2 regions of the Solibacillus sp. FSL W7-1324 genome follow, and region 2 is predicted to be linked to the other one. Evidence: riboswitches for the same ligand, from Rfam matches in the RefSeq annotation. Region 2 holds a riboswitch; the other holds the start of a gene.
What was found. Region 2 has a riboswitch for FMN ahead of ribE (riboflavin synthase). Riboswitches for the same ligand answer to the same signal wherever they lie in the genome.
Positions count from the first base shown of each region.

Region 1: another riboswitch for FMN. It lies ahead of MKY71_RS05995 (ECF transporter S component); the one in region 2 lies ahead of ribE (riboflavin synthase).

Region 1 is NZ_JBBOYH010000001.1:1,239,971-1,256,874, forward strand. It holds gene lysA (diaminopimelate decarboxylase) at 1-1,073, shown strand, start outside; gene MKY71_RS05930 (GNAT family N-acetyltransferase) at 1,268-1,627, shown strand; gene MKY71_RS05935 (DUF309 domain-containing protein) at 1,629-2,129, opposite strand; gene MKY71_RS05940 (segregation/condensation protein A) at 2,278-3,060, shown strand; gene scpB (SMC-Scp complex subunit ScpB) at 3,029-3,616, shown strand; gene MKY71_RS05950 (D-alanyl-D-alanine carboxypeptidase family protein) at 3,629-4,606, shown strand; gene MKY71_RS05955 (pseudouridine synthase) at 4,961-5,704, shown strand; gene resA (thiol-disulfide oxidoreductase ResA) at 5,811-6,344, shown strand; gene MKY71_RS05965 (cytochrome c biogenesis protein ResB) at 6,357-8,015, shown strand; gene ccsB (c-type cytochrome biogenesis protein CcsB) at 8,012-9,196, shown strand; gene MKY71_RS05975 (response regulator transcription factor) at 9,377-10,093, shown strand; gene MKY71_RS05980 (ATP-binding protein) at 10,086-11,861, shown strand; gene MKY71_RS05985 (RNA polymerase sigma factor SigX) at 12,028-12,561, shown strand; gene MKY71_RS05990 (hypothetical protein) at 12,558-13,781, shown strand; FMN riboswitch at 13,886-14,060, shown strand; gene MKY71_RS05995 (ECF transporter S component) at 14,304-14,879, shown strand; gene brnQ (branched-chain amino acid transport system II carrier protein) at 15,057-16,409, shown strand; gene MKY71_RS06005 (YitT family protein) at 16,461-16,904, opposite strand, start outside.
Region 2 is NZ_JBBOYH010000001.1:1,908,451-1,925,354, forward strand. It holds gene MKY71_RS09210 (acyl-CoA dehydrogenase family protein) at 1-967, opposite strand, end outside; gene MKY71_RS09215 (hypothetical protein) at 1,225-1,443, opposite strand; gene MKY71_RS09220 (SLAP domain-containing protein) at 1,466-1,834, opposite strand; gene MKY71_RS09225 (SET domain-containing protein) at 1,946-2,329, shown strand; gene MKY71_RS09230 (alpha/beta hydrolase) at 2,343-3,098, opposite strand; gene MKY71_RS09235 (copper resistance CopC family protein) at 3,256-3,819, shown strand; gene MKY71_RS09240 (copper resistance D family protein) at 3,816-4,895, shown strand; gene MKY71_RS09245 (TspO/MBR family protein) at 4,960-5,685, opposite strand; gene MKY71_RS09250 (LysE family translocator) at 5,805-6,431, opposite strand; gene MKY71_RS09255 (DUF2812 domain-containing protein) at 6,761-7,957, opposite strand; gene MKY71_RS09260 (DUF2812 domain-containing protein) at 8,124-9,302, opposite strand; gene MKY71_RS09265 (PadR family transcriptional regulator) at 9,295-9,612, opposite strand; gene ribH (6,7-dimethyl-8-ribityllumazine synthase) at 9,748-10,215, opposite strand; partial or broken gene ribB (3,4-dihydroxy-2-butanone-4-phosphate synthase) at 10,234-10,842, opposite strand; gene ribE (riboflavin synthase) at 10,857-11,492, opposite strand; FMN riboswitch at 11,614-11,749, opposite strand; FMN riboswitch at 11,849-11,985, opposite strand; gene MKY71_RS09285 (VC0807 family protein) at 12,332-13,015, shown strand; gene MKY71_RS09290 (transcription initiation factor TFIIIB) at 13,039-13,242, shown strand; gene MKY71_RS09295 (SCO family protein) at 13,554-14,165, opposite strand; gene MKY71_RS09300 (YvrJ family protein) at 14,272-14,412, opposite strand; gene MKY71_RS09305 (DUF2922 domain-containing protein) at 14,478-14,699, opposite strand; gene MKY71_RS09310 (DUF1659 domain-containing protein) at 14,731-14,949, opposite strand; gene MKY71_RS09315 (DUF2621 domain-containing protein) at 15,114-15,548, shown strand; gene MKY71_RS09320 (CcdC family protein) at 15,839-16,330, opposite strand; gene MKY71_RS09325 (cytochrome c biogenesis CcdA family protein) at 16,459-16,904, opposite strand, start outside.

The DNA of each region.
Region 1 (16,904 bases), 670 kb from region 2:
CGCTGGATGTTGTGTCAGGCGGAGAGCTTTTTACAGCGATTAAAGCTGGATTCCCGGCAGACCGCATTCATTTCCATGGCAATAATAAATCGGTTGCCGAACTTGAATTGGCGTTTGAAACAGGAATCGGTTGTATTGTAGTCGATAACTTTTACGAGATTTCGTTAATTAAAGAAATCGCACAGCAGAAAAATAAGCAAATGAAAATTTTATTACGTGTGACACCAGGTGTTGAAGCACATACACATGATTTTATTACAACAGGTCAAGCGGATTCCAAATTCGGCTTTGACTTAAATAATGGACAAGCTGATGAGGCATTTAAACAAGTAGTAAATGATGAACATATCGAACTATTAGGTTTACATTGCCACATCGGCTCTCAAATTTTTGAAACAGAAGGCTTTAGTTTGGCAGCGGGTAAAGTAATGCAAAAAATGGGTGCATGGAAAGAACAGCACGGTTTTGTTGCACAAGTACTGAATCTGGGCGGTGGCTTCGGAATCCGTTATACAGAAGAGGATAAACCTTTGGAGCCTCATGAGTATGTTGCGGATATGATTCGCACAGTACAGGATGAAAGTAAAAAGCTTAATTTAGCGATGCCTGAAATTTGGATTGAGCCAGGCCGTTCTTTAGTTGGGGATGCAGGTACATCACTGTACACGATCGGTTCTCAGAAAACTGTACCAAATGTACGTGAATATATTGCGGTCGATGGCGGGATGAGCGATAATATACGTCCGGCACTTTATGACGCGAAATATGAAGCGATTATTGCCAATAAAGCAAATGATCCAAAAACAAATACATACACTGTTGCAGGTAAGCTATGTGAATCAGGAGATAAGTTAATTATTGATGCGTCATTACAAAATGCACATACCGGTGATATTTTAGCGATGTTCTGTACAGGGGCATACGGTTATTCAATGGCATCAAACTATAACCGTGTTCCAAGACCGGCAGTAGTATTCGTTGAAAATGGAGAGCACCAATTAGCGATAAAACGAGAAAGCTATGAAGATTTAGTGGTAAATGATCTGCCATTAACATTGACAAAGGGTGAATAATCGTTGAAATTATCAAAGCAAGCTAAATGGGGTTTCGGTCTATTAATTGGAATTGTGATTTGGTCGCTCTTGTTCATTTACATTATTAGTCCGCTAATTTACAAATTTTCAAACTGAACGTTGGAAAATTGTGTTATTGCATTTCGGTCGATCTTTTGATAGGATGTGCAATGGTAGAATTGAGGGAATGTAAAATGTTAGTTCGATATAAAAAAACACTTGAAAAAATTGCAATGGGATTAATTTCGTTAATGCCACAAGAAAAAGACATTAAACGCTTAATGGAAACCATTCAACAATATGAGCAAAAAGAAAATTGGACACTTTTCCTATGGAAAAACGGGGAAGAATATGTTGGGGCGATCGGGATTGCAGAAGAAGATGATGCTGTAGTCGTTCAGCATATTACAGTCATCCCGTCGTATCGCGGTGAAGGTGTCGCATTAGAAATGTTACAGGAGCTGCAGAATATGGGATATGAACATATTCAAGCGAATGAAGTTACAAATGCATTTGTCCAAAAATGTATACCTATATTAAAAGAAGTCGACTAATTTACTGTCGACTTCTTTTTTTTAATTCTCTTGCTTCCAGTATTTCTGACCGGTCCCGCAGCATATGTTTATTGAAAATAAAGTGTGATTCCATTGGAGGAACCGACTTTATTCTTTCTTGTGCCAGTTCTTGCAGCTGCCGGTCTGTAATAGGAAGCGGAAATTGTGAAAATGGTTCGTTTTCCTGTATTTTCCGAAGCTTGTTTTTCATCAGAATTAGCATTTGTCTCACATCAATATATTCGAAAAATTCACTTTCGTAGTTCAGCTCAAAATTAACAATCGCTTTTTCCAGAATGCGTGCAGCGCCAGTAACGTTTCCCCGCCGCCAATGGTACATACCTGTCGCAAGCTGGACATAGCCTACTAAAGGATGCAGCTTTTCTTTCGGTGCGATTTCCTTCCAATATTCTTCTAAAACTTCATGGCATTCAAAATAGTCATTATTGCCGTTAAAATAAGCGCAATAATCGATAAATAGTGGATGAAACAAAGGATGCATTGTTGTCCCCTTTCCTCTATACTAATTAGATAGGTTCTGCTATATTTTGTTGGATTATGACGAATAAAGTATCTAGCAAAACGTAAAATTAATCATAGCGTGAATTAGATGCTAATGATAATTTCCGATTAACGATAGGTGGTATTTTATGTCTTACGAAGTGAAACTAGACGCCTTTAGCGGGCCGCTAGATTTATTATTGCATTTAATTCATCGTTTGGAAATTGATATATATGATATTCCAATGGCGGAATTAACAGAACAGTATATTGATCATATCCATGCGATGCAAACATTGGAATTGAATGAAGCAAGCGAATATTTAGTCATGGCCGCAACATTACTGGCGATTAAAAGCCGTATGCTCATTCCGATTAATGAAAATGAAATCGATGCTGAAGAGCTCGAAATCGATGAGGTCGATCCCCGGGAAGAGCTTGTTGCACGGTTAATCGAATATAAAAAGTATAAAGAAGCGGCTGTCCAGCTTCAGGAATTGGAAACAGAACGTGGGCAAGTATTCACGAAAGCGCCGGCAGATTTATCGGAATTTATGCCGGAAGAACAATTGGCGCTTTTTGATCAAAATGTAAATGTTTACGACATGTTAAGTGCATTTCAAAAACTAATGCGTCGTAAACAATTGAAAAAACCATTGTCAACGCGCATTGCAAGACAGGAAATTTCAGTGAAGGAACAAATGCGTTCCGTTGTAAACATTTTAAAAAATGCAGGCGGAAGAGTGATGTTCTCGCAATTATTTGAAGCAGAGGATAAGCCAATGCTTGTATTGACGTTTTTAACATTACTGGAATTGATGAAGCGCCAAGTGATTTTTGTCGAACAGCAAAATAACTTCGATGATTTATCCGTATTATTGACAAAGGAGGAAATTGGCGATGAATTCGAACAACTTACTGAGCCGAATTGAGGCACTATTATTCGTAGCAGGTGATGAAGGTATGACCGTTAAACAACTTGCACAATATATAGAAGTAGAACCAATGGATATTGAAGCGGGATTAAGCGAACTGCTGTCTCATTACAATGAGGAGGAAATGCGGGGGATTACATTAAAACAGATTGCCGGTACATATCAGTTAACGACAAAACCGGAAGTGACCGACACACTGAAAAAATTAATCGAAAACCCGACAAATCAAGTATTAACCACAGCTTCATTAGAGGTTCTGGCAATTATAGCGTATAAGCAGCCGATCACGCGCGCGGAAGTGGAAGATCTGCGAGGGGTGAAAAGCGAACGCCCGATTGCGACACTCGTTTCAAGGGCACTTGTACAGGAAGTTGGCAGGGCGGAAGGAACAGGACGGGCAATCTTATATGGGACGACTAAAGAGTTCCTGAATTATTTTGGCTTAAAAAATATTAAAGAATTGCCGCCGTTACCGGAAGAAGTGGATCAGGAAGATGATCAGCCGACAGATTTATTTTTAACGAAGTTCCAGGAAACATTTAACCAAAATTAAAGGAGTGGCCTGTTGAAAAAGTGGTTTGTTTCTATTGTTGTATTGTTCGTGTTTTTGAGTGGTGCGTCACAAATCCAGGCAGCGTCGTACAATAGCTATGTTGTGATTGATGCGGAAAATGGACGGACGTTAATGGGTGTGAATGAACATGCACGCCTGCCGATCGCCAGCCTGACAAAAATCTGGACGGCCCTGGTCGTTTTGGAAAACAGTGAGCTTACCGATGAAGTTGTCGTTTCAAAGGAAGCCTCGCTTGTGGAAGGTTCATCCATTTATTTAATGGAAAACGAGACGTATACGATTGATTACTTGCTTCATGGTTTAATGATGCAATCGGGAAATGATGCTGCTACTGCGCTTGCGGAACATGTTGGCGGATCTTTAGAAGGCTTTGTTCAGCTTATGAATGAGAAGGCCGAGCTTTATCAGTTGAATGAAACAACCTTTACAAATCCTACAGGGCTGCACAATGAAGCCCATCTGTCCTCTGCCTATGACACGGCGAAAATGCTGCAAATTGCAATGATGAATCCCCAGTTCAGAAAAATTGCTTCTACACAAAACTTTTCGGATGGCAGACAGTGGAGAAATAAGCACCGACTGATGCATGAGAAGATAGGAGCCATCGCTGGGAAAACAGGCTATACAAAAGTTGCAGGTCGAACATTGGCAACATACTTTGAGCGGGAACAAAAATCATTTGTTGTCGTTACTATTAATGAAGGAAATGACTGGAATATCCACCGGAACTTGGCGGATTTCATCGACAACAATTTTGAAAAGCAAACGATTGTGAAAAAAGGTAAATACAATGCGAACGGACTGGCCATCGAATTGGATGAACCGTTCCAAATGCTGCTTCATAAGAAAGAACGACCGAACTTTGAACATATTGTTAAAGTTTCACGACTAAAAGGCTCGGATCGAGGGGTTTGGCTTTTATATGCAGATGAAGCGCTCGTATCCTCAAAGCTTGTAACAGTAAAATAATCTAAAAGTGAATATCTTTCACTACTGGATTGAAGTTAAGTGCCAGGATGTCATGGATTCGAAAAGGAGTTCCAAACAAGGTAGTCAGCTTAAAAACATCGCTTCATGCGACAACAGCTGACTGACCTACATCCTGTGGACCTCAAAGCCGTATCCGGACGCAATTATGCAAGGCGCAATTGATTAAGTGCTAAAAGTATGACATAATTTTTAATCGTTAAGGATTTATTTTCGCTCGTATTTGTGGATTACAGCAATAATATTTAAAATTAACAGAGCAGTAAACGAAAAGTGCAAAGGCGAATGCTGATGAAGTATGCGTCTTCGCAGTTTATCAATCAATGAGGTGAACTTATGGAAAGATTACAAAAAGTGATTGCCTATGCAGGCGTTGCATCACGACGTAAAGCAGAGCAATTAATCGTAGAAGGTAAAGTAAAGGTAAACGGAGTCGTAGTGAAAGAGCTTGGTACAAAAGTATCCAACTCGGATACGATTGAAGTAGAAGGCGTAAAACTGGAAAAAGAAGATAAAGTCTATTTCCTATTATATAAACCACGTGCCTATATTTCGGCAGTTACGGATGATAAAGGTCGGAAAACAGTAACGGATATTTTTAAAAAGCATGTACATCAGCGTATTTTCCCGGTAGGGCGTTTAGATTATGATACGACTGGTTTATTGCTATTAACAAATGACGGTGAGTTTTCGAACTTGATGACACATCCGAAATTCAAAATCGACAAAACATATATTGCGCGTGTAAAAGGAATTCCGACTAAACAAGGTTTAATGAAACTACAAAGCGGCATTAAGCTGGAAGACGGAAAAACGGCTCCGGCAAAAGTAAGTATGACAAGTTTTGATGAGAAAGCTGGGAAAGCTATTTGTGAGATTACCATTCATGAAGGGCGAAACCGCCAAGTCCGCCGTATGTTTGAAGCAATCGGTACACCTGTTGTGAAATTAAAGCGCGAGCGCTTTGCATTTTTAGATTTAACAGGACTTAGCCCGGGCGAATACCGTCAGCTGACAAAACATGAAGTAAAACTATTACGTGTATTAGCTGAAACAGGAAAAATTGATTATAACAATTAACAGTTTAAGAGATTCATCAATCATTCTTAAAGAAAAGAATTTAAATTTTGTAATAATTTGCTATAATAGGCAACAGTAGTTGCTGAAGTGGAAGGGGGTTTTTTATTTGGAAAAAAAGAAACAACGTTCTGTGACTCGAGGCATCATTTTAACCATTTTAGCAATCGCAATCGGCTATACAGTTTACGCTGCCGTAACGAAAGATAAAATTAATATTGTACAAGCCGGGGCACAGGCGCCTGATTTTGAAGTAGTGGATTTGCATGGAGAAAAGCATAGATTGAAAGATTACGAGGGAAAGGGTGTTGTCCTGAATTTCTGGGGTACATGGTGTGAGCCATGTGAACGTGAATTCCCTGCTATGACTCGTCAGTATGCGGAATTTAAACACCAGGATGTTCAGATTATTGCCGTTAACTTTGCCCAGTCTGAATTTGAAGTCAAAAAATATGTGGCAAATATGGGGATGACGTTCCCGGTTGCAATCGATAAAACGAAGAGTGTTTTCACTGCCTATAATATTGGACCCCTGCCTACATCAATTTTCATTGAACCCGACGGTACAATAGACCGTATTATTACTGGAGAAATGACCGAAGGAGAAATTGTGCAATATATGGAGTCAATAAAGCCGGAATAGGAGTTTTACGCAATGAATAAACTACTTTGTGAATGCGGGCATGAAAATCCTGAAGGTACAACGCTCTGCCAAAAATGCGGTTCTCCATTATCCGCAGAGGAAAAAAGCAAAAAAATTGCAGATATGCGGTACGAAGGGTCAGCCATACGTTCAAAAACTTATAATAAGTCAATTATCGACAAGATTTGGAATTTTTTCTCGAGTGTAAAAGTCGGAATTACGCTCATTATTATCAATTTAATAGCAGCATCAATTGGTACAATACTGCCTCAGGAGTTCTACATAAGCGTAGCGACAGACGCGGAGAAGGAAAAGTACTATTCAGATGTTTATGGATGGTTCGGTGAAATATACTACGCGTTAGGTTTATCGGATCTTTATTCGTCCTTATGGTTCCAATTACTTGTATTAATGTTAGGCGTGTCCATTATTATTGCAAGTATTGACAGAGGTATCCCATTACATAAATCATTAAAAAATCAACGGGTTAAACGACATACAAACTTTATGAAGCGTCAGCGAATTATTGGTGAGGGAAAACCAACAGAAACGCGTGAGCAAACGCTTCAGCTCGTTGAACAGTCTTTAAAAAATTTAAAATATAATGTGCGTCGCGAAGATAGTTCCATTTTAGCCGAACGCGGGCGTTTTTCCCGCTATGGTGCATACATTAACCATGTCGGATTGATCGTTTTTCTAATCGGGGTCATGCTGCATTTAGTGCCAGGCATGTACGTGGATGAATCGATGTGGCTTCGCGAAGGCGAGACACGTGCCGTACCGGGTATGGACGGGTATTTCCTGAAGAATGACAAATTTATTCTGGAAACTTACGACAATGTTCCCCAAGGCGAGCAAATCAAACAAGGGGTCAATGTAGTCGCGAAGAATTTCCAGACGGACGTGACATTGTACAAACAAAAAGAAAACAGTGTCCCGGGACAGGCGGAAAACCTGGAAGAAGTAAAGCAATACGGAATTCAGGTAAACCATCCGCTAAAGCATGAGGGCTATGCATTTTATCAGATGGATTTCCGGTTGAATGAAATTAAAACAATGGTATTTGATTTAACGAATAAGGAAACAGAACAATCGCTTGGTCAAATCAGCATTGATCTAACAAACCCTCAGGAAGTGTATACACTTGATAATGGTGCACAAGTTCAATTAATGGGATTTTATCCGGACTTTTCAGGATTTAAAGAAGGGGTACCGCAAACTGCGACCCAGACACCGAATAATCCTGCATTTATTTTTAAAATGATTACCCCTGAAACACCGGAAGGAGAGACAAGCTTTGTTGCAATCCAGCAAACACTGGAGCCTGAAGGTGACAATATTTATAAAATGAAGTTTTCGAATGTGGAAACACGCCATATGTCGGGTTTAACGATCCGTTATGATCGGACAATCCCTATTTTAATCGTTGGGGGCATCATCTTTATGATCGGTGTGGCAATCGGTTCGTATTGGAACCATCGCCGTATATGGGTGGAACAGCTGGCAGATGGAACAATACGCTTGGCAGCACATACGAATAAAAACTGGTTTAGTATGAAAAAGGATTTAGATGCATTAACGAAGCATGCTCATTTACCGCAATACGTTGATCAACAGGAAATAGAAAACAATGAACATGTTGAAACAGAAAAGGATGGTAAAACCTTATGAGTTTAATCGATTTAAGCGGTTATTTACTGTACGCTGCATTCATTTCTTACTTGGTTGGTACATTTTTATTTGCAGGCGCAATTAAAGTGAAAAATGATACGGCAGCAGCACGAGCAGATAAATACGGTAAAATTGCTCTTGTTGTTACAATTATCGGGTTTGTTGCACAGTTAGGTTATTTCATTACACGCTGGATGTATACAGGACATGCACCGGTTAGTAATATGTTCGAATTTACAACGGCATTCGGTATGTTCATCGTATTATCGTTTATCGTCATTTACATTACGTATAAAGTTGCGGCATTAGGTGTTGTTGCATTGCCAATTGCGTTATTGATCATTGCCTATGCCTCAATGTTCCCGACAGAGGTAAGTCCTTTAGTACCATCGCTGCAAAGTCATTGGCTGACAATCCATGTTACAACTGCAGCATTAGGTCAATCGATTTTTGGGATCAGTGCGGTAGCCGGACTTATTTACTTACTGAGAAATGTGAATATGAATGAACGCTCAAAAGAAAGTTTCTGGCTGGAAACAGTCATGTTCTGCTGTGTATTGGTTGTAGGGTTCGTTGTGGCAACGGTTACATTCAATGCGATGGATTATGAAGCAAAGTATGAATATGTTGATACATTGGATCAAGTGAGTACTTCAACGTATTTGATGCCGGCTGTTTTCGGTATGAATGAATATGTGGAACTGTCTGAAGACCGTATGACACCACTATTTGAGCTGCCTGCATTGATCGATGCACGGAAACTAACAACTGTTTTCTGGTCTGTACTATTTGGTACTATCATTTATCTACTTATTCGACTGATTACAAGAAGAAAGATAGCGACAATGTTTCAGCCATTAGTTAAACGGGTCAACTCGACACTGATGGACGAAATTGCCTACCGCTCGATCTTGATTGCATTTCCGGTATTTACATTAGGCGCGCTGATTTTTGCGATGATCTGGGCACAGGAGGCATGGGGCCGATTTTGGGGCTGGGATCCGAAAGAAGTATGGGCTCTTATTACATGGCTGTTTTATGCAGCATTTTTACACCTTCGTCTGTCAAAAGGCTGGGAAGGTAGGAAGAGTGCCTGGCTTACGGTAATTGGTTTCCTTATTATTTTATTCAATTTAGTCGTGGTTAACCTCGTAATCGCAGGATTACATTCATATGCATAATGCGACAAAAAATTAGCTTTTTACTTCAATTTTGATAGTTTCCAATTCTATGCAAAATAATTAATAAACTGTCATAAAGTTAGAAAAGTTCAATCAGAATGATTGGGCTTTTCTTTTCAATCGTTCACTAAAAAGGTACAATAGAGAAGAGAAATAGAGTTTTTGAAAGGGGCAACACCTGTGTCTGAAAATATTTCTGTATTGATTGTGGATGACGAGGATCGAATTCGTCGTTTGTTAAAAATGTATTTAGAGCGTGAGGGCTATACAGTAGAAGAAGCGGAAAATGGAGAACAAGCACTTTCGATGGCACTTGAAAAAGATTATCATTGTATTTTGTTGGATATAATGATGCCTGAAAAAGATGGTTTGGAAGTTTGTGCTGAACTGCGCGAAAAGAAAACAACGCCTATTATATTGTTGACGGCAAAAGGTGAAGAAGCAAACCGTGTACAAGGATTTGAGCTTGGTGCGGATGATTATATTGTGAAACCATTTAGTCCGCGAGAAGTCGTATTGCGTGTAAAAGCAATTTTACGACGTTCAGCAGTATTTTCACCTGTTACAAATGCTTCATCTTCTAAAGATTTAGTTGTGTTCCCGCATTTAACAATTGATCATGATGCGCATCGTGTAACAGCAGATGGAACGGAAGTAAATTTAACACCGAAAGAATACGAATTATTATACTTTTTGGCGAAGTCACCCGATAAAGTATTCGACCGTGAGCAACTATTAAAAGAAGTTTGGCATTACGATTTCTTTGGTGATCTGCGCACAGTGGATACACATGTTAAACGCCTGCGTGAAAAGCTGAACCGTGTTTCTGAAAATGCAGCAAAAATGATTGTGACGGTTTGGGGAGTCGGCTATAAGTTCGAGGTCGTAAATGATTAGAATAGCAACAAGTATTGTCGGGAAGCTATGGGTAACCATTTTGCTTCTCGTTTCATTTGTCCTGTTTATTTTCACAATTTTCATGTTGGAGTTTCTTGAAAACTATCATAACGAGCAGTCCGAGGCTTCTTTAAGACAAACAGCCGCAGCTATAGCGAGTATTATCGATGAGGAAGAAATCGATGATAAGCAGTTTGCCATCATTTCGGAGCTATTGACGGAAACGACAAACGTACTTATCGCCAAAAATGCTGATGAAATATTGTATGCAAGACAAGAAGGCATCAATAAAGAAGAAATTCAGCAAAAAGTCATTAGCAGTGAAGCATTTGAAGAAGTGTATGCATCATCAGAGCCGATCGTAAAGGAACTGACGCTGCCTTCAAACCGGGAAGAAGAGAGCAGTACCGACTATATTGTGCTGGGTTTCCCGCTGAAAAGTGTAGAGGATCTTCATGGGGCAGTCTTTATTTATAAAAATCCAGATGCATTACACCAGACGAGCAATGAAACAACAAAAATTGTTGTTTTAGCAGCGGCTATTGCGTTTATATTGACGACAATTTTTGCATTTTTCCTTTCTTCTAAAATCACGCTTCCATTGCGTAAAATGAGAGAGCATGCATTTGAATTGGCAAAGGGCCGCTTCGATTCTAAAATTGAAACAAAGCAAAATGATGAAATTGGCCAGCTTGCTGTTGCGTTCAATCAGATGGGCCGTCAATTGAAGCATCATCTGGAAGTAATCAATCAGGAAAAGGAACAGTTATCAAGCATTTTAACATCGATGACCGATTCTGTTATTACATTTAACCGTGATAAAACAATTTTAGTGAGCAATCCTCCTGCAGAGCGACTCTTGCAAAAATGGTTCGTTGAAAATGGATTGGATAGCTCGAAGCCCATTCCGGATGAACTTTATCAAATGCTTGACCATGTGTTGAGTTTCGAAGATCAGCTGGATGAAGAGTTTGAAATGGGCAAATCTTATTACAGTATCACGATCAGTCCTCTTTACAGCAGAGATTCCATTCGTGGTGCTGTCGCTGTTATTCGTGATAAAACAGAAGAAACGAAATTGGAAAAGCTGAAATCAGATTTTATCGCCAATGTTTCACATGAGCTCCGGACACCAATTGCAATGCTTCAAGGCTATTCTGAAGCGATTATTGATGGAGTTGTGACAACAGAAGAAGAACGGACTGATATGATCAGGGTCATATACGATGAATCACAGCGTATGAGTCGCCTCGTAACAGATTTACTTGACCTGGCGCGGATGGAATCTGGGCATATGAGCTTGTATAAGGAAGACGTTCCATTAGTGGCGGTTATTGAACGCATGACTCATAAGTTTGACCAGACAGCGAAAGAAAAACATGTGCAGCTGCATATTGAAACGAACTTTTCGGACGAAACGCTTATTTCGATTGATGAGGACCGTATCGAGCAAGTGTTAACGAACTTGATTGACAATGCGATTCGCCATACACCTGCAGATGGATCCGTAACCGTTTCGATAGAAAATGAGCAAAACTACGCTAAAATTCAAATCAAGGATACGGGGCAGGGCATTCCGCAAGATGATTTACCGTATGTATTCGAACGATTTTATAAAGCGGATAAAGCACGTACACGTTCAAAAGGCGGAACAGGCTTAGGTTTGGCCATTACAAAAAACATTGTGGAAGCGCATAACGGCAGAATATTGGTTGATAGCGTGGAACAGCAAGGAACAACCTTTACATTTTACTTGCCATTACCTTGATAAAAATAGGGTAATGGAATTATGTTAGTCTTAAAAAGTTTATCATTTTGAATTGTTCAAAGTGATAAACTTTTCTTTTTAACTGACTAGATCGTTTGGAAGCGGATGATTAGTTGTAACTTTTTTGATTCGAAAACGACAAATTACGTGAATGGAGGTGGGATGGGTGCAGCAATCCATTTTCCATCGATTATACGATACGTATCATCAGGATGTTTTTAATTTCTTATTTTACTTAGTAAAAAACCGTTCCGCAGCTGAGGATCTTGCCCATGAAGTATACGTTCGTGTATTGAAATCATACGACCGTTTCGAAGGGAAAAGCTCGGAAAAGACTTGGCTGTTTTCTATAGCGAAAAATGTGGCGATCGACTATTTCAGAAAAAAGCAAGTTCGTGATAAGCATGCATTTACAGCGTTTGATTGGGAGACAGAGCAACTTGTAAGCCCGGTCCCTTCACCTGAACAATTTACCGAATTAAATGATCAGCTCCATCAATTACTGGTAGCGTTGGAGGAATGTTCAGGTGATCAGAAAATGGTTATTATCATGCGGTTCATTCAGGAACTTTCAATTCAGGAAACAGCGGAAATATTAGGGTGGACGACCGGAAAGGTTAAGACGACACAGCACCGTGCTTTAAAGAATTTGCGGCTGTTATTGGAAGCGCAAGAAGGAAGGGAGGCGAATCCATTATGAAAAAGGAGCATTGGGATGAAAAAGAGATTGAGCTTTTTCTGAAAAAAGCACCGAAAGTAACCGATCATCGTTCAAAAGATGAGGTATTCAATCGTTTAATGGATGAAGGAGCATTTAATGAAGATCCGCCTCAACTGCAGCCAAACAATCAAAAAGGTATTCGATGGGCACCATTGTTCGTTTCCATTGCATCCATATTTATTATTGTTTTGATCAGTGCGCAATTTATAGGTAATAATGAGTCGGTTTCTATGCAAAATGAAACATTCGATCTTGCCGATCCGGAAACCGAAGAGAATATGACAATGAGCGCAAAAGAAGATGCATCTACCCAAACTGAACGCTCAATGATTAATAGTTTCTCAACGGAAGCACAGCCAGAGCGGACTTTAGTTTATGAAAACGAGCTGGAGGGCAACACATTATTTACAATTGGTCTTGCAGGGGACGATGCGGAAAGTGTACCTGTAAGCATATTGATTCCAAATGAAGTTGTTGCTGAAAAAACGGGTAAAGAGAATCCGACGTTGCTGGAACTTTATAACACATTCAGTCCTCTGCTTGATGAACAGTCAATGGGCTTTAATGAATACCATCCGTATAAAGGGGAATTGCGTGAGGAAGGGGATAAGCTTGTCCATATGTTGCCGGAAGATCACCAATATGATGCGGGAACAGCGTCCTTATCGAATTATCTAGGGTCCCTTATTGATACTTTCAGTGATGCATATACGGAAGTGGAAATAGAAAATATGGCCGGAACACCAATTTACTTTGACCATATTGGTGATGTTAATGAGCCGTTTTTATTAAATGACGAGAATGCTCAATATAATTATTTTATGTATCAGATGCGGAATGGCGCGGTATATTTAAGTCCGAATTTCCGAATGAGCTTTACAGATGTGCAAGAAGCGATCAAAAATATGACGGTGGAAGCAAATGATATATACAGAACGGTCATCTTGCCTGGTGTTTATTTAAAAGTTGAAGAAGCAGATGCAATCGTTACGATCACATTCGAAGAACCTTTAAACCTGGAGAATTATGAACCTGCTCAAGCAATGCGAATGATTGAAGGATTAATCATGACAGCGGCAAGTTTTGATAAACAGGTAAAGTTTGAAAATATCGTACAGGAACAATGGGGCGGTTTTGACTTCTCAAAACCAGTAGAGAAGCCGGTTGCGGCAAACCGTATCCATTATGAATTTCAATAATTCAAATAATTTTACTAGGAATTGTAAGCAATGGGCTTTACAATTCCTTTTTTTTATATATAATAATAGTTATAGCAAGGTAATTGCTACATAATTTCATATTGATTCATCTTCGGGGCAGGGTGTAACTCCCGACCGGCGGTAATAAAAGTTGTAACCTCTGACCATTTACTTGGAGGAAGTTATGTCAAACTTTTCGAGCCCGCGAGCCACTTTTTGTGTGCAGGATTTGGTGCAATTCCAAAGCCGACAGTATAGTCTGGATGGGAGAAGGTGAAGGTACGGTCGTCATTTTTTGAAAATGCCGTGCTTTGCAGTATTTATTTCTAATTCCTTATTTGTTAACGGAATATTTTTCGTATACCAAAAAACAGGAATGGCTGCAGATGCACAGATGGACCCTTTATTTAAGTGTGCCTATTTCTCCCTTATGCTCTAGTTTAGCATAAGGGTTTTTTCATGAAATGATTTGATACGTCCTTTCTTCTTGCGAGATGGAATCAGCAAAGAGGAGAGATTTATATGCAAAAAAGAAGTTTAAAGTTACGATCATTCGTAACAATCGCAATGCTAAGTGGGGTTTCATTTGTACTAATGTTGTTAAACTTCCCACTACCATGGTTCCCGGTATTCTTACAAATTGATTTCAGTGATGTGCCAGCATTGATTGCGGCAATTACGATGGGACCTGTTGCAGGTATCCTAGTTGAACTTGTTAAAAATGTGCTTGACTGGATTTACACAGGGGCTCCTGAAGGAATTCCGGTAGGTCATATGGCAAACTTCGCTACAGGTGTATTATTCATTTTACCAGCTTACTATATTTATAAAAAATTCCCTTCTGCAAAAGGGTTAATGACAGGCTTAGTTGTTTCTACAGTTGTAATGTCACTTGGAATGGCGGCATTAAACTATGTGGCGTTCTTACCGCTGTACACGTACTTACTAGGCTTCGAATATAATATGTACGAAACGATCGTGTTAGGTATTTTACCGTTTAATATTGTTAAAGGGATTATGATGTTTGTAGTTGTGACGATGCTTTACCGTACAATGCGTGTATGGATTGAAAATCAGCGCAGACAATATTTAGCTTAATTAAATAATAAATTATGGAGCGATGTCGTAAAAGTGTTAACTTTATGACATCGCTCCTTTTATATTTACTATTACTATTGTCATTCTGTTATAGTGCTGATATGATATGGTACATTGTTAAGAAAATTTGGACGTTTCATTATAACACCATGAAATGACATCTTAGGAGAGAATATGATGGACAAAAAAATACCATTTTCAACCTATGCAGTAATCGGAACGATGCTGTTTGGTATGTTTTTTGGAGCGGGAAATTTAATATTTCCGATTCAAATGGGGCAATTGGCAGGAACGAATTATTGGTTTGCGCTAATTGGCTTTTTAGTTACGGCAATTGGTTTGCCGTTTTTAGGAATTCTGGCAATCGGATTGTCGGGAAGTAATGGATTGCGTGATTTGGCAAGTAAAGTACATCCGGTGTTTGGATTGTTTTTTGCATTGGCTTTATATTTAACGATCGGACCGTTTTTTGCAATTCCGCGTACAGCAACAGTACCGTTTGTTGTTGGATTTGAACCGTTTATCGATCCTTCACAAGCGACATTGTGGCTTGCGGTATTCAGCTTTATATTCTTCGCGATTGTTTTTTACTTTTCGTTAAATCCGGCGAAAATAATGGACATTATAGGGAAGTACTTAACACCGGCATTTTTAATCTTTTTATTTGTATTAATCGGAATTAGTCTGTTTTCACCGATGGGTAAATTCGTGGAACCTGCCGGAGCCTATATTAACGAGGCGTTTATGACTGGTTTCAAAGAAGGTTATAACACAATGGATGCACTTGCTTCACTTGCGTTCGGTATTGTAGTCATCCATGCGATAAAGCGTACTGGTATTACAGATAAAAAAGAAATTGCAAAAGCGACTTGGAAATCGGGTATTTTTGCAATGGCATTAATGATGCTAATATACGGTCTGATTGCTTACATGGGAGCATCAAGTGTGACCGCAATTGGTACATTTGAAAATGGCGGGCAAATTTTTGCGGCTGTTGCTGATCATTACTTCGGCTCATACGGTGCGATTTTGTTGGCAATTATTATTGTACTTGCCTGTTTGAAAACGAGTATTGGGCTCATCACTTCGTGTAGTGAATTTTTCCATGAAGTGTTTCCGAAGGTCAGCTACAAAACATTTGTAGTGGTGCTATGTGTTGTATCGTTTATCATTGCGAACTTTGGGTTAACGAATATTATTACATATGCAATTCCTGTATTGATGTTCCTTTATCCACTGGCGATAGTGTTGATCATATTGGCGCTTGCAGGACCACTATTCCATTATAAAAAGCCTGTATTTGCGGGAGCCATTTTACTCGTATTCTTTATTAGTATAATTGATGGATACAATGCATTGATCGGTAGTGTACCGGCATTTGAAGTAAGTTTGTTGTCATCTATTTCAACGATTTATGCGGACTACTTGCCGCTTTATTCAATTGGCTTAGGATGGATTGTACCGGCTGTAGTTGGGGCGGTTATCGGATTATGTATTCCGAATCGCAGCGGTGAAGTAAATACGAATTAAAAAATGGGTGTGTAAGAGGAAAAATTTCCTTTTACACACCCGTTTTCTGTTTTAGTGGATATTTTGCTTTTTGAAGTTTCCGCCTTTAACTTCGACTACTTCGTACACCGTCACAAAGGCATTCGGATCGATTTCACGAATGATTCCTTTTATTTTGCTTTCCTCCATTCGGTTAATTACGCAAGTGATTTCTTGGAACTCCTGATGCGAGTAAGCACCGTATACCGTATTGAATGTGGCGCTTCGTCCTAAGCGGTCCCGGATCGTTTCGACCATTTTAAGTGGCTCGTTCGTAATAATTTTGTATGTTTTAGAGCCGCTTAGTCCTTCTTCTACAATTATGATAACTTTCGATGCAATATAGTACGCAATTGCTGATAGCAAGGCACCTTTGAATCCGAAAACAAACGAAACGATAATGAAAACGAAAAAGTTTAAAAATAGAATGAGATCACTTGTACCAAAAGGGAGTTTTCTGGAAAGTAACACAGCAAG
Region 2 (16,904 bases):
TTGTAAAGATTTTAGCTGTTTGTAATGCATCATCCAGATTACTGCGATGCTTAGGGGTAATCTTTTCGGGTTCATCCCATAGTTTCTGTAATAGTTGATCCGCTTTTTTAACAACCAAATTCGCTGCTTCAACCTGTACGTAAAACTGGCCGTAATGATGCTGGATGATCGGATCTTCAATCGCCGAAGTTTGTGTAATAGCACGCGGTCTTGTTTGTTCTCTCGTATATGTAAGCGCTGATTGAAGGGCACCTTCTGAAATTCCTAAATAGACATGGTTTAAAATAAATGTCGCGATATTCAGACGCAGTTGTGAAAACTCACTTGCATAAAAGCCTTGCTGCAATACTTCTTCTTCGTGTACTTCAACTTCGCTGAATATAATTGTTCCACTATCTGTTTGACGTTGGCCCATATTATCCCAATCGCCTTTTATATCTACACCTATCCGATTACTAGGAATAACGACCAACAATGGCTCATCCTGTCCTTCTACAATTGCTGATACTAATAATACATCTGAATCGACACTACCTGAGCAGAACGTTTTTACCCCGTTCAGCACATAACCTGTTGTTGTTTTTTCAGCCTTCAATTGAATAGCTACCGGGTTAAATGCATTTCCCCAAAAATAATTATGTTTTGCAGTTTCGCGGTAATAAAATTCCTTTTGTTCTTGGGACCCGCATAAATGCGGTGTAACAAGATTGATAAAGTGATAGCCGATTACATGTGCCAGTGAACTATCAGCTCGTGCGATTGTTCGAACGACTTGAAACACATCTTGCCAATTCCCACCTAAACCACCGTATTCAGTCGGAATTAAAAGTTTCAAAAGCCCGCTTTCACGAATTAAATCCCGTTCAAACTTAGCATTGCCACCAACTTTATCTCTTTCTACGGCTGTTTGTTCAAACTGTTCCGCAAGCTTTTCCGCGATTTCGTCTATATGTGCAACTGCTCCCATAACACCTCTCCTTTACTAGTTATAGAATTTTCTTGCAATTCAGTATTCTTAATTCGTTAGTTTACAGATGCATTAATTTAAAGTCAATAGTCAATTTGAACAATTCATACTGGAATAGTATGCTTTTAGCAAATTGATGTAAAAAAACGTATTCATATGTATTTATTAACAAATTAATTATGTGTTTTAAAGGGGATTGGAAGTTTGAAGTAGAAAAAACCACTATTTACATAGCGGTCTTTTTGTTATTAGTATGTTTAATAATTCATGACTTGATAGTAAACAACAATTTGATAAATTGCCGGAACAATTAATGCGATCGCCAGGGAAATAACTGCTCCCCACTTCGATTGGTTCACTAATCGGTCATTGTCGATTTTCAATTGCTGAAAAAATGACAGTGTAAAAAATAATGCACTGACTAAAAAGATAGGGGTTACGAATGTGAGCCAAATACCTGCATTCATTCCATGCATCGATTCCTTCACCTCAATCCTATTATATTTCAATAACCAACTGTTTTATTTCTGTGAATAGAAAATCATTACTTTCGTCGAAAATAAAAGTCCACGGCATTGAACAATAAGGAGGAATTGAAAGAGCGTCAATTGTAAAATTACGAGTAATTTGTCCCTTTTCTGTTATAATACTGATCTTCCTATTATTAAAAGTAAGTTGTTGTTCTGTTCGATTATGAATAAGTGTAGTAATGAGGATTTGTTTTTTATGATTAATGGCCTTCCGAATTACATCACAGGAAATGGGCTGATCTTGTTCTTTCGTTTTCTGAAAAGCTTGTTCGATTAATAATCGGTCCTGTGTTGAAATCGTTTTATCCCATGCAGCTTCAAATTGCAGTTTTTGCATGAACTTCATCCTTCCAATGAATTATTTAGGTAAATAAGCAATAAAACAACCTTTCTATGATGATACATGTTACAGTAGGAAAGAATCTTAAAAGTTAGAAGGCGAAAAAATATGATCGAAGTAAAGAATTCTCCGATAAGTGACGGGGAATACAATCGCGGTATTTTTGCGATTAATGCAATTCCTAAAGGAACATTATTCCACCAAGCACCGGTACTAAGCTATCCAAACGAGCAACATGAACATATTGAAAAAACAAATCTTGCGGATTATGCGTTTGAGTTTGGTATTGGACGCTCAGCAATCCTATTAGGCTACGGGATGCTATTCAACCATTCATATGAGCCGAATGCCACATATGAAATTAATTTCGACAACGAAACATTTGATTTCTTTGCTTATAAAGATATTGAAGCCGGCGAAGAAATTTTTATTAATTATAATGGCGATGTTGATGACAACGACCCACTATGGTTCAACAACGAAGAAGAATAAAAAGAGGAGCTGTCTAAAATTGGACAGTTCCTTTTTCTATTTCAACGAGAAAATCAATAATATCTTGCGTCAGCAATTGGCGTTCTTTTCCTAATGTAATTAGGTGGCCACTATTGTCGTATTGTTTTTTCGTAATGACATTGCTTGTTGCACTATTTTCAATTATATCTATACTTTGATGAAAAACCGGTTCATCCAGCATACCTTTTGCCAGGAAAAGCGGCTGTTTCAGTAAATGAAGCTGTTTGCCCGTATTAACGATAAACTGCTGCAGCGCAATCATTTTATCGGCAGGTCTTGGAAAGTGCTCATTCAAAAACGCTTGAAGTTCCTGTTCAGAGCTCCCTTTATTTTGTAAATACCTTTTGGAATAATAGACGACACGTTGTTCCAATCCTTCCACGGGCCGCTCTATTACTGGCGAAGATATAATACATAAAGCCTTCACTTCAGGAAATTCATTGGCCAGCCTTATTCCTAGTACACCGCCTAATGACTGGCCAATGACAGTAATCGCTTCATAATTTTCATCGATTAAAAATTGAACAGCCTTTCTGCTATGTTCCCATATTTGTTCCATAGAACTTGCAAATAATTGTTCCGGTGATGCTCCGTGCCCTGCCAAATTAGGTGCATAGCTTGTATACCCTTTGCTATGAAGCATTTTTGCCAAATAGTTCATCTCTTTCGCATTGCTCGTAAAACTATGTAAAAGCAGAACGGCTTGTGTATTTCCTTTTAAATAAATATCATCTACAAAATGTTGCATGTTCATCCCCTTTTCATTTGTGACAATATTATAGCATAACAACTCTCTCTACCTGACTTTTCATCAAGTTTAATAAGCGGAAACAGTGCATTTGTCTTATTGTTCGGCTACAATATGGGGTGAGTAAAATAACAGATGAAAGGAGAATCATATTAATATGAGAACAATATTATTATCGATTCTTGCTGCACTATTTTTAGCGGTACCGAACGCAGCAGCACATACGTATCTAGACACGACTAACCCCGAGGATGGTGCAGTTGTAACTGAACCGTTGCAGGCGATCGAACTTACATACGCCGGGAAAATTGAAGTAGGCAGTACATTTAACGTCATTTCAAGTAACGGTGAAAAAATAGAAACCGTTTCGATGGATTTAGTTGATGGTGTATTAATAGGTACTTTTGCTTCCCCATTACCAAATGATGACTATACTGTTGAATGGAATAGTATTAGTGAGGACGGCCACCCACTATCAGGTCAATTCTCCTTTACGGTTGATGCACCTGTAGCAGAAGAACCGGTAGATGAAGAAGTTACAGAAGTAGACAAAGAGCAAGCGGAAGTAAACGAAACGGCAGATAATGATACTGCAGAAACAACTGTGGCAGCTGAAGAGGAAACTTCAAATAATACATTATTGTATATCGTTGGAGCCCTTTTACTTCTTATTATAATCGTAAGTGTTTTCACTATTGCTAGACGGAAAAATATAAAATGATGGCATTGACAATTTTTAGTCAATTTTTACTCTATGTAAGTTTAGCTCTTCTAATGGGATCATTACTCTTATACTGTATCCCTGAAACAGTTCGTCCGAAAATTGATATTCCTGCAAAGTGGATCATTGTAAGTGCAGTCATTCTGCCTTTTGTCACTTTTGTACCGAATATTCAGTTGCTGACAATTTTGACTCCGCAGTTTGGATTCATTGAATCAGTAGGCATGTTGCTTATGAAATTTAAAGTTGGCCATTCATGGCTGGCTATCGCAGGTTTCACAATTATTTTGCTTATAGTGCTTCGCCAATTTCTAAAGAAACCGTCAAAGCTTATAGCGATCATGGCGATTTTTATTCTAATCGCCATAATGGCAGCAATTGGTTATATAAGTCATGCAGGTTCGATGACAGGGATTGTCGGATCGGTACTGGATTTTGTCCATCTTCTAGCTGTCAGTATATGGCTTGGCATTTTAATCATGATGAGCTTCTTCTCAAAAGATGCGCAAAATTGGGAAGCCTTTTTAAAATGGTTCTCCCCTGTTGCACTTGTAGCTTTTACAGCTGTTGCTTTAACAGGTGTCCTTATGACTGACACAATCGTGCCGGGCTATGTGACAAGCTGGTCGAGCAATTACGGACAGTTTCTTTTTATTAAGCATGTTCTGCTAGTACCTTTGACAGTTATTATTTTAGCTAACAGTCTGCTTATAAAACTGAAAATGAACAAGCCATTATTTGAACCGCGTACATGGGTAAGGATTGAAACGATTTTGCTCGTATTGATTTTGTTCATTACCGCGCTATATAGTGAACAACAGCCACCCAGCTTTTATGTTCAGGAAATTTCACCGTTTTTTGAACTATTTTACCGGAGCTCGATTGAAGCAGGCATGCGCGGATATTTCCAAATGACAGGTATCGGGTTAGGGTTTTTCCTCATGACTGCCTTGTTCATTGGGCTTGTCATTGTAAGCTATATTAAACAGCTACCGGTCGTTGTATCGGCTGCCATGACTTTTGCGATTACATTATGTTTTTACATGGGCTTTATGTCGATTGTATTTTTTAAATAACTACCAAAAATAAAGGGTTGTAGTACAAGTCCGTTTCGACTTATACTACAACCCTTCTTCATTATTACACTAGCCTTTTCGTTTTCATGCGCATATAGTGGATGAGTGCCACAATGATTAATATGATTGTTAATACGATTGTTCCGTACTGCATTGTCGCATCATCTGTTTTGACAGCGATACCGACCAGCGCCCAAACGATAACAAGGGTAAAGAAGATATCCTTTGAGATGGCAACAGCCAAATACCCTAAAATAACTGCAACACCGACAAGTACGAGTGATCCGACCACTTCAGAGATTCCCAAATCAACCCCATTGTATTTTAACACATAGCTCACATTCGCAATTGTCGCTACGGATAACCATGCTAAGTAGAACGAAAACGGAAAGCGTTCTGAAAAACCGGTTTCATTGTTTTTATACTGCTTATAAATCGCAATGAGTGTAAATAATAAAAAGAACATTACGATAATGGACAGGATAAACTGTTCATAATGCCAGCTGAACAGCCAAGCAATATTAAATATGCAGCTAATGATAAATAAAATCCCTACTTTTCCGTTAAAACGATTGTCTTTCACTTTGCGGTATATCGTAATCAGCCATATGACAAGCAATACATAAATTAATGACCAAATTGAAAATACATAACCTGCCGGCGTAAATAATACTTCTAATCGATCCGAAATATCTGCTGCCGTTTGACCGTTTATCGGCAGTGTATTTGATAGCACATTCACCACTATTACCGCGATCATGGCTATCCACATAGTAATATACAAACCCATCTTTCATCATCCTTTTTTCTAGAATTAGGGAACTATACCCTTTTTCAAAAAAGAATATGCGGTTTAATCGGGATTACGATTTAAATGCAATGGATTTGTACATTTCTCTGGGTTATCTATTAGGATTGTTTTTCCAATGCTAGTTTAATGCCAAAACCGATAAGAACAGCTCCGGTCAATGATTCGATTACCGATTGTGTAGCAGGTTTTTTCATGAATTCACGGATTTTGTTCAATAAGAATACATAGAGTGCAAACCAGACAAAAGTTAACACAATATAGATGATTCCCATCGTTAAAAATGGCCAAAACGGTTCTGCCCCTTTTGATAGAAATTGCGGTAAAAACGTAAGGAAAAATACCGCTACTTTAGGATTCGTAATATTTGTGACAAGGCCCTGCTTAAAATAGGAATTGCCTTTTGCTTCAATTTCCGTCATCAATTCTTCTGCATCTGTCTTTTTAGCACGGAGGCTCATCAATGTTTTGATACCCAAATAGCATAAATACGCTGCTCCGACATATTTCAGCACTGTAAATGCCACGGCTGATTTCACGATAATTGCAGACAAACCTGCAACCGCTGCGATTGTATGGACGGTTAACCCTGCACAAGAGCCGACCATCGTTTGAAACCCTCCCTTTTGTCCGTTAACAATCGTATTTTTCGTAACGATTGCTGTATCCGGACCTGGCAGTATAATCAGTAGTATACACGCAATAATAAAGAACACTACATTCTCCATTTACTCACCTTCATTTTCTGAATTTTTAAATATGTTAACACGTTGACCAGAAGGAAGCTAGAGGTTTTTTCAGTTAAATGCTTGAGCATGCTTGGTTTTTTCTATGTATGGCGGGCTAAATTTTGTAACCGTCGACTGATTTTATTAGAAGTTTTTTCGTTTTATTAGAAAACTTCTAAGGTTTATTAGCGTATTTCAACTGTTTATTTGAACATCTGAGAGACTTATTAGAACAATTGCCTTATATATTAGAAAATCGGCAACTTATTAGAAGATTTCAATCCGATATTAGATGATTTACGATTATATTAGAAATTCTGGATCTGCGCTTAGTATTCCGTAAGTAAATCCATTTTCTCGGCAGCGTTTTCTATAATAACATCCGCCCCTACCTTACCGGAGTAATCGATATACATGACAGCCTGGTCTTTAACGAAGATAAATTCTTTATTATTATCGCCAAGACGTACAAGTAATCGGTCGAATTCCTTATGCTCTTTTTCTATAAACGATTCTGCTTCATTTACATAACTATATTTTGTGATTAGGTCGTCAACTAATGGAGCAACAAGGGATTTAAAGTTTAAACGATAAACTTCCGAAGAAATACTTGGTTCATAACTGTTGTTTGGGTCAGACCATTGCCCTTTCTTTTCAATGAAATTTTCCCTCGTACTAAATTGTACAGGAGCAACTATACTCCAATTTTCCGAGTAATTATTTCCCCAATCTACTTCATCTATCATAAAAACGTCGCGCTCAAGGTTTGGCGCATTTTCAATTGTCGCTAATCTTACAAACGGTAGCGATGAATCTTCTTCCGGTAATGTAAGTGTATCCATCTGCAGTAACTGGTAAAACGGAATGAAAATCGCTATTAACGATATAGCCATAGTCATTACATACATTATTATGTTATTGCGATAAAAAATCTCCCATGGTTTATGATGATTATCATAATTTTCTTCATTCATGTCGCGTCGTATGCGTGCAATACCTATAAGCCCCATTGCCATGGAGATCAAGTAATAGAGGTTCAATAATGAGAGGACCATTGTTGTAAATATATGACCTTCAATTAATGTCAATGTTGGTGTATTTCCTGTGAACCAAATACTGCTAATTAGCCAAAAAAGGGCTATCACAGCCAATAATATAATGATGAAACTCATCAATGTTTTCTTAAATAGAGCACTTGCTATACTCAATTGCTCTTCCCGATTTATTGGCGATTCCTTTACTTTACGATCAGTCGGTGCCGCAAATACGTGGAAATTACGGTCACTCGCAATATAGTCCCAGCCGCTTTCTTCAAATAACCGAATTTTTTCATTCGATATATATTTGTTTTTTGCCAGTTCCAGCCGGTAATCCATTCGTTTGCGATCACCTTTTTTAAACTTCGCAAAATGTGTGCCTATCTCATAAAAATGAAGCCCTTGTTCAGACATATCTGAAAACCAGCTTTCATGTTCCTTGATGCGCCAATATTGGCCCGGTCTTAATCTGCGTACGATTTCTGCCATCGCTCTCCCTCCTTATATACCTGACCTAACCATAGAATAGAAGGGAAAGTTTGTAAATAATTAATTAGGACCAGGAAAGTATTTCAGCACTTCCTGATGCACTAAGAATATTCTCAGCATAAAGGCAACCCTGACCATGCAGGATTGCCTTTTACACCGCTTGGAATTAACTTTCTGCAAGCAGCACTATTTTCTGAGCTGCATTTTCCACTACTACATCCAGATCTGCATAGCCGTAATAACGTATATACATTACCACCTTACCTTTTGAAGCAACTAATTGCTTCCATTCTTCATCCTCGCGCGTAACAAGATGATCAAAGTCAGGATGTTTCCTTTCGATGAAACTTTCCCTCTCATCCCCATACGTATGCCACTCCATTAAGTCAGACAGCAATGGTTTAGCGAATGCCTGAAATGTTAAATTGTATATTTCAGAAGAAACGCTCGGTGAATAGGTCTCGCTTTCTTCCAACCACATTTCGTCCGTCTCGAACTGTACGGGTGCAAAGATACTCCAATTTGTTGAATAACGGTTTGCCCAACCGAATTCATCTGTATAATATTCATCCCGGTTCAGCTGTGGATTTTGTTCGATATCCGCTGAACGGACAAACGGCAAGTTTTCGTCATTCTTTGGAAGTGTAAAGGTATCCATTTTTTTCAGTTGATAAAATGGCATAATTAAGCCGCATACAAGAATAATCCCTATAAAGACAACCGTCAATACACCATTTTTCCGCAAACTCTTTTTCCATGGAGCGAGATGATTGATGGCTTTGCCTTCATTTAAACTTTTTTTCAATTCTTTAATCGCCAGCATTGCTTTTACCGCATTAATAACATAGTAAATATAGAGGATCGTGATGGTACTTTGCTGAACGACATATCCTTCAACCAACCGTAAAACAGGCGTTCCATCCAAAAACCACATCGCCAAAAGCATACCTAAAATCAGGGCTACTCCCAGAGAAACCCATACTAAATTAAATACGAGTTTTTTATAAAGCCGCTGCAAAGTAAATGCCTGCTCAGCAGGATCTGTATGAATTTCGGGTGCGTTTTTTTCAGCCGGCGAAGAGAAAACATGAAACCACTGATAGCTTGTAACATACTCCCAGCCGTTTTCCTCGTACAGATCTATTTGCTCATATGTAATTAACTTTTTACCTGTCACTTCAATGCGGTATTCGATTCGCTTCGGGTCACCTTTTTTAAAATGGGCTAAATTAGTTCCCATTTTATGAAGGTGGAGTCCTTGTAACGACATGTCCGAAAACCAGCTTTCGTGTTCTCCGATTCGCCAATAGTTGGTTGGTCGGATTTTACGTACCATTTTACCCATCGTTTCCCTCCTCTAATATACTGCTGTCGGAAATTAAAGATTTCAGACGTGCATATTCGTTTCTTAATGCATGCTCGCCATCTTTTGTAATTTCATATATTTTTCTTCGGCCATCATCTTTTGACAAAACAATGAGTCCGTCTTTTTGCATTCTTGACAGGACACCATATAATGTGCCGGGCCCCATTTTCAAACGGCCTTTTGATACTTCTGTAATGGATTGCATTAGCTGATAACCATGGTTTGGACGCATTAATGCCAACAGGACATAATACATTGCTTCCGTCATCGGTCCGCCATTATAAGACATATTCATTCCTCCAACTATTATGTCACGCGATATATCGTATAACATAATAATAATCTACAGGAAATAATTTGTAAACTTGTTATTGAAAGCAAAGAAAAAACCACCCCAAATTTTTGGAGTGGCGTTCAATAATCTTTATTTAAACATTTTATTCAAGTTTGCCATTTCAATTGCAGACATTGCGCTGTCATACCCTTTATTGCCTGCTTTCGTACCAGCACGTTCGATTGCCTGTTCGATATTTTCAGTTGTGACAATGCCGAAAATTACCGGAACGCCTGTGTCCAAGCCTGCTTTTGCAATTCCTTTAGCTGCTTCGTTACATACATAATCATAATGTGTTGTAGACCCACGAATGACTGTACCTAAACCGATAACGGCATCATAGTTATACGTTTCAGCCATTTTTTTTGCTACAAACGGTACTTCAAATGCACCTGGTACCCATGCTGTATCAATGTTTGCTTCATCAACACCATGTCTCTTCAGGCCATCAATTGCTCCGCTTAATAATTTATCATTTATAAATTCATTGAATCGCCCAACGACAATTCCGATTTTCAAATCTGTTCCGACTAATTGTGCTTCAAATGTTTTTCCCATTATAAATTGCTCCTTTTATACCAATACGGTAGTTAATTTTATATATTGAACTAAGTCTTCGATAGTAATAAATTTCAGGTTATGTTTTTGTGCCAGCTTTTTAAGCTGCGGCATGCGTGCCATTGAACCATCTTCGTTCATAATTTCACAGATGACCGCGACTTCATTTGAACCGCATAGCTTCGCCAGATCGACGCCTGCTTCCGTATGTCCTGGACGCTCCACCACGCCTCCCTGTTTTGCAATGAGGGGGAAAACATGGCCCGGACGGTGAAAATGCTCCGGTTTTGTTTGAGAATCCAGTAATGCTAACATCGTTTTAGAACGGTCAAATGCACTGATACCTGTTGTTGTCTGGATGTGATCGATACTTATCGTAAATGCTGTTTGATATGTATCGGTATTGCTTTGCACCATTGGATTTAGGGAAAGCCTTTCTGCAATAGCAGATGAAATTGGTGTACAAATAAGACCTCTTCCATATAGCGCCATAAAATTAATGTTTTCCGGTGTAGCGAATTCGCCTAACACAAGAAAATCTCCTTCATTTTCACGGTTCTCATCATCTGAGACAATAATAATTTCACCGTTTTTCAATGCCTGAATTGCTTCTTCAATTGTGTTCATTTATTACCACTCCTTTAAAATCCTGTTCGTTGCAAAAAGTCCATTGTAATCGTACTTTCCGTTTGATTTTGTAAATGTTTTTTTACATATTTTCCGATTAGATCTGTTTCAATGTTCACAACATCTCCCGGCTTTTTAAAGCCTAATACAGTCTGCTCAAACGTATGCGGAATTAAGGAAATGGTAATGAATGTGTCCGTCACATCAAAAATGGTAAAACTAGTGCCATCCACTGTAATTGATCCTTTTTTGATACATTCGGCAATTAATTGCTTTTCCATTGCCAGATCAATATAAACTGCATTGGCGACAGGTCTTTTACGCTGAATTGTCGCAGTTCCATCAACATGGCCCGAAACAATATGCCCGCCGAAACGACCGTTCGCCGACATTGCGCGTTCCAGATTGACCGGCATGCCTGCTGCAAGTTGCTGGAGGCTTGTTGCTTTGACAGTTTCTGGCATCACATCCGCAAAAAATACAGTCGCTGTGAATTGTTTCACTGTCAGACAGACACCGTTAACGGCAATGCTGTCCCCAAGTTGGACATCCTCTAAAATTTTGCTTGCGCGAATGGCTAGTTCCATCGCTTGTGTAGACTGGCTGATCGATTCAACCGTTCCAAGTTCTTCAATGATTCCTGTAAACATCCTGCTCACCTCTTTTTAAAATTAAAAAAGAACCCCGATAAAATTTCGGAGTTCGATGAGAGGAAAATTAAGCATCATCAAATAAGCTTTTTGAACGTAATTTTCAAAAAACTGCTGACATTGCTTCCTTCTCCCATCCAGACTATAACTGTCGGCTTTGGACTCGCACCAAATCCTGCACACAAAAAGTGGCTCACGGGCTTAGAGACTGACTCATCACCGTCGATTGGGAATTTCACCCGACCCCGAAGGAAATTATTCTTTTTAATAAAATAAAAAAATCCCGTCACAAGGCGCGACAGGAAAAGTGTATAGCAAAAAATCACATTTTAAAGTAAATTTTTAAAAATGTGTTGCCATTCCTTCTCCCATCCAGACTATAACTGTCGGCTTTGGATTTGCACCAAAATCCTGCACACAAAAAGTGGCTCACGGGCTTAGAGATTAACTCATCACCGTCGATTGGGAATTTCACCCGACCCCGAAGGAAATTATTTTATTTGAAAGTTATTGTAACATAAATATTTTAAAAAGCTAATAGTATTTTTGCACCTACTTACTTTTAGTTTCCCAATCCTTTTATCTCTATCGTAAATGAATTTAAAATTTTGAAACTTTTCCGAGAGGTAATTCGTAGAAGAATATACATAATATTACAAATTATCGAAAGGAGTTATATGTACAACACTGAAAAAATTTCGCTAAATCGTGCTATTGATAAAGCATCCTTCATTTGCTTATTAGCTTGTTTCATGTTTTTAAATTATAAAACATAGTGTCGGATAATCTTCAGTAATATAATTCATTTAACACAAGAAATCAATGTAATGGAGGCTTTTATGGCGAATAATTCACAGTCAAATAAATATTTTATCTTTTTGGAACTACTTTTCTATGCAGTCCTACCTTATGCGATATGGAAGTTTGGGCGGGAGCCATTTGGTGACTATGCCGCGATGCTGCTGTCCACCGTTCCCGGTATAATTTATACAATTTACCGCTTTGCAAAAGATCGGCAGTTTAATGTGACGGGCTTGTTTATTTTAAGCTCGATGCTTATAGGTACTACGGTTGATTTATTGGCAGGCTCAGCGGAGCAAATGATTTGGAATAATGTTTATTTAGGTCTTTTTTACACATTTATCTATGGAATATTATTTATCATTAAAAAGCCTTTTCCTTTGTATGTTGCAATTGATTTTGCCTACTTGCAAGGCTATGCAAGAAAGGACAGCAAAAATTTATTTTTCCAAAAAGGAATTTTCGGATGGTTTCAGCTGATTCAGGTTGTGTTCATAATTCGAGGGCTCGTTATGGCAGGAATTACGGTCTTTCTGCTACGGAAATACGGAATTGACAGCTATGGGGATATGCTGATTTATAAACGAGTGGCAAGTTGGGTATTTTCAGGAATTGTCATGGGGATGTTCTTTTATATTAATGTAATTGTGCAAAAATACACGTATCGAATGCAGGAAAAGCAGGAAGAGAAGCTGACAGAACAAGATGTTGTTGCCGAGTAATTAATTTCGAAAGGATGATAGAGATGACATCGATCGCCAAAGTAAATGAATGCCCTAAATGTGGCGGTACGGAGTTAGGTAGAGGAAAACATAGCGGGTACAGTGTGATGTCACCTGTTAATAAATTAAGTTTAGGATGCAATATTGAATATATTATTTGTACGGATTGCGGTTTTATTATTGAGGGCTATGTTGTAAAGCCTGAGAAATTTAAAGGGACTTTTTAAATAGAATTGGATAAAAGTGCGAACTGTTGTATAACCGGCATTTCGCACTTTTTTGGTGCCAGTTTTTATTAGAAGAAATTGATTTATTTTAGCCCTTATGCAGGTGATTTTAGAAGAGTTGGCGTACTTTTTAGTGAACAGGAACTGATTTTAGCATATCCCGCAACTATATTAGAAATTCCGTAATTTATTAGAAAATCTGCGGGTTTATTAGCACATTTAACATTTTATTAGAACACTTCCCACTCATCAAAAAAACTTGCGTTAAAAGCTACAGCACTTTTTCCGCAAGTTAATCTATCATTTCACTATTATTTTAAACGTTCATCAATGAGTGCTTCTATATCACTCGCAATCGTTTCATATGGAACACCATCTTCTCCAGTACCATAACCTGAATAGTTTTTCACGGCGATTCCTTTTTCATCCACGAGGAAAAATGTATCGGCGTGGATAACTTGGGAATTCCCTTCAATTGCCTGGACAGGAGTTTTAAATGAGTTTCTGCCAAATTGCTCGATAAATTTTTGATCGTATCCTGTCAGCATATGCCATTTTGATTCGTCTACCGGTTTATGGCGCGATAAATATTCTGTCAGACGCTCCGGTGTATCGTAGTCCGGGTCTACTGAAAACGCGACAATTTTATAATTTTCCAGACCTTTTTTTTCCAGGTGGTCCTGCACCCGGGTCATATTCATCGTCATAGGCGAGCAAATCGTTGTACAGCTTGTAAACATGAACATCGCCAGCCATGGTTCCCCTTTTAGACTTTCCAGTGTTACCTCATCATTCCGGTGATCGGTCATCGTAAACCCGCTAATTTCAAAGTTTGTCGTCGGTTTAAACTGATAATTGCTGCAAGCTGTGAGAACGGTTGCTGCCAAGAGCATAAGTGCGAATACTATTTTTTTCGTTTTCATTTCTCTCTCTCCACTCTTTGAACATTACTCTCATCTTACCCAATATTTAGTATATTCTCAATAGTTATTGAAGGAATGGTTGTGTGTCAACATTGTGAAGAACTTTTTAAGCTCTGTCTGCAGGATGATGTAATGATACAAGTGCGGTATGAATCGCTTCAAGCTTTGTTTCTATCCGATACAGTAAATAAAATGATATAAAGATCGGAAATGTTACTTCCTGAAGAATCGCTATCCACTGCTCCATTAATATCCCCTCCTTACATTTGAAAAGCCGGTAAAGCATTACACTTCACCGGCCCGCCCTTGCTATTAGCTGTTCAGTTCGATCGCTGTAACATTACGTTCAACGATGCGCGCTGATTTTTTCACATTAAACAAAAATCCATCCTTCGAAAATACCGCCTGATCAATAATCGTCTGCATCGCAGCGTTCACTTCAGCCTCCGTTAGATTTGGCTTCGGGTCATTAATATTGATCGTCATCGTATTTCCTGCAATATTGGCAAATGTTAATTGTAGAACTTGTGCCATACGCTCACCTCCTTTACTTCGTTAATCTTAATTAGTCTGTAATAATATCTTTTTGCGTTTTCACAGATTCGATAAAATCGTAATCTGTTAAGCCGACGATTGTTGTAGCAACTGTGTAAAGCTGTTGTGCAGTTGCATTTCTTTCCAGGTTACGGAATGTGGAACTTTTAATAATCGGCTCGTTAAATTCATCAAGGCCTGTCTGATAGTATACTGTTAACGTTGCAGTTAAAAATCCGAATTCGTTCATGTTTATCACCTCCTTGCCCTATATATGTCATGTTTTACAGAAAAAAGGGACAAGGACGATGAAAAATTTTACAAAACCTTATATAATAGACATTAATGAGGTATATCACCATTAGTTTAGTAGAAAGAATTTCTTAGACAATATTTAGTAGTGAGGTGAACATTGTGGGCTTAGATGGCTGGTTTTTATGGTTTATTTTATTTTGGGTTGTAGTATTGGTTTCGCTTATGGGGATTGGCGGCTTTTTTATGTTCCGCAAGTTTTTGAAGGCTCTGCCGAAACAGGATGGTAAATCGGATCTAGATTGGCAAAACATATACTTAGATAAAACGATTCACCTTTGGGGTGAAGATGAAAAACAATTACTTACCGAGCTTGTCAGTCCTGTACCAGAGCTATTCCGCCAAGTTGCGAAAGAAAAGATCGCCGGTAAAATCGGTGAAATCGCATTGAATGAGCGTGCCTCTAAAATCGACCTGGACTTAATTATTCGCGGCTATATTATTGCTTCACCAAAACGCGACCATAAGTTTTTACGTAAAAAACTTACTGAAATGAAGATTGATACGACGAATTATGACCATTTGTTTGAGGCATAGGAACAAACGCGCTAAAGAGCCCGTTCAACTCCGAGTGGGCAAAACGCCACATCCATGTGGCATGCCCCCAATGACTCACATCGTTTGAGCCGCAAGACTAGGAAGGCCCGACGCAAAAGTAAACGGTTCACCACTTTTGCACGGAGGGACTGAAATGACCGAGGAGTTGGCGCTTTAGCCTGGACGGGGACAAAAATTTAGTTTCATGTTATCCACAGCGCGATCGTATATAATTTCCTTAACAGAAAAAGACTGTCTTAAAAGTTTAAAACTTTTAGAGACAGTCTTTTTTATGCAACAATATGCGATTTTTCAAGCTTCTTATATTTAATTAGCATACCGATTCGCCACGGTAAAATCATCGAGAACGCCAAGATAAAGAACATACCGGCAAGTTCACCGACATCGAATGTTTCGGCAAATATTAATTTTAAAATAATACGTAGTACTAATAATCCCACTAATATGAATGGAAATGCTTTAGATTGCTTCATATAAATTGCGCCGTCTCGCACTTCGAACTTCGACGTTAAGATTAATACAGATGAAAATAACAAGCCTAGTGCGGCCGCTTCTACTATTTGAATTGGCGCTACACGAAACTCCTCAAAAATAAACATCAGCGCACCTGTTGACATTGCAAAAGGCGGGATAAGTATTTTTTTCGTGGTTACCGGCTTTTTTTGTGCACGCAGTCTTATGAACATTACGAAAGAGCCCATTAGAACTGCCATAATCGTCGAACCAATTAATAAATAGTGAGAAGGTATACTGTCGAACATCATATTCCTCCTCTTGCATGAACAAATGTAAAATTATCGTGTTATCGAGATAATATAATGGATCATGCACACTTTTTCACTTATCTTACTTCCCTTAGTATAGCATGGTCTTAATAAGCATGGAACAGTTAGAATCCTTTAAAACCATCGAAAATAGGCAAGAGAAGATTAATAATGTAAGTCAATCCGTCAAAGAACAATAAAATACCGACCGCGATCATAATATAGCCGCCAACGACTATAATTTTTTGGCTGTGCGTTCGAATCCAGTTCATTCGAGAAATGAAGAATGATAATGTAAAGAACGGGATAGCAAAACCTAAGTAATATGCGAGCATATACAACATTGCCGAATCGGGATTCGTTCCGCCAAGCGTAATAATCGCTGCCAATATCGGACCTGTACAAGGTGTCCACCCCGCCGCGAAGGCAAGGCCAATTAGAACCGAACCGAAATAACCGGATGGTCGGTTTTTGAACTGAAACTTGCGGTCTTTCATTAAAAAGTCGATCTGCAGAAGGCCGACAATCATTAGACCGAATGCAACAATTAAAATTGCGCCAACTTGACGCA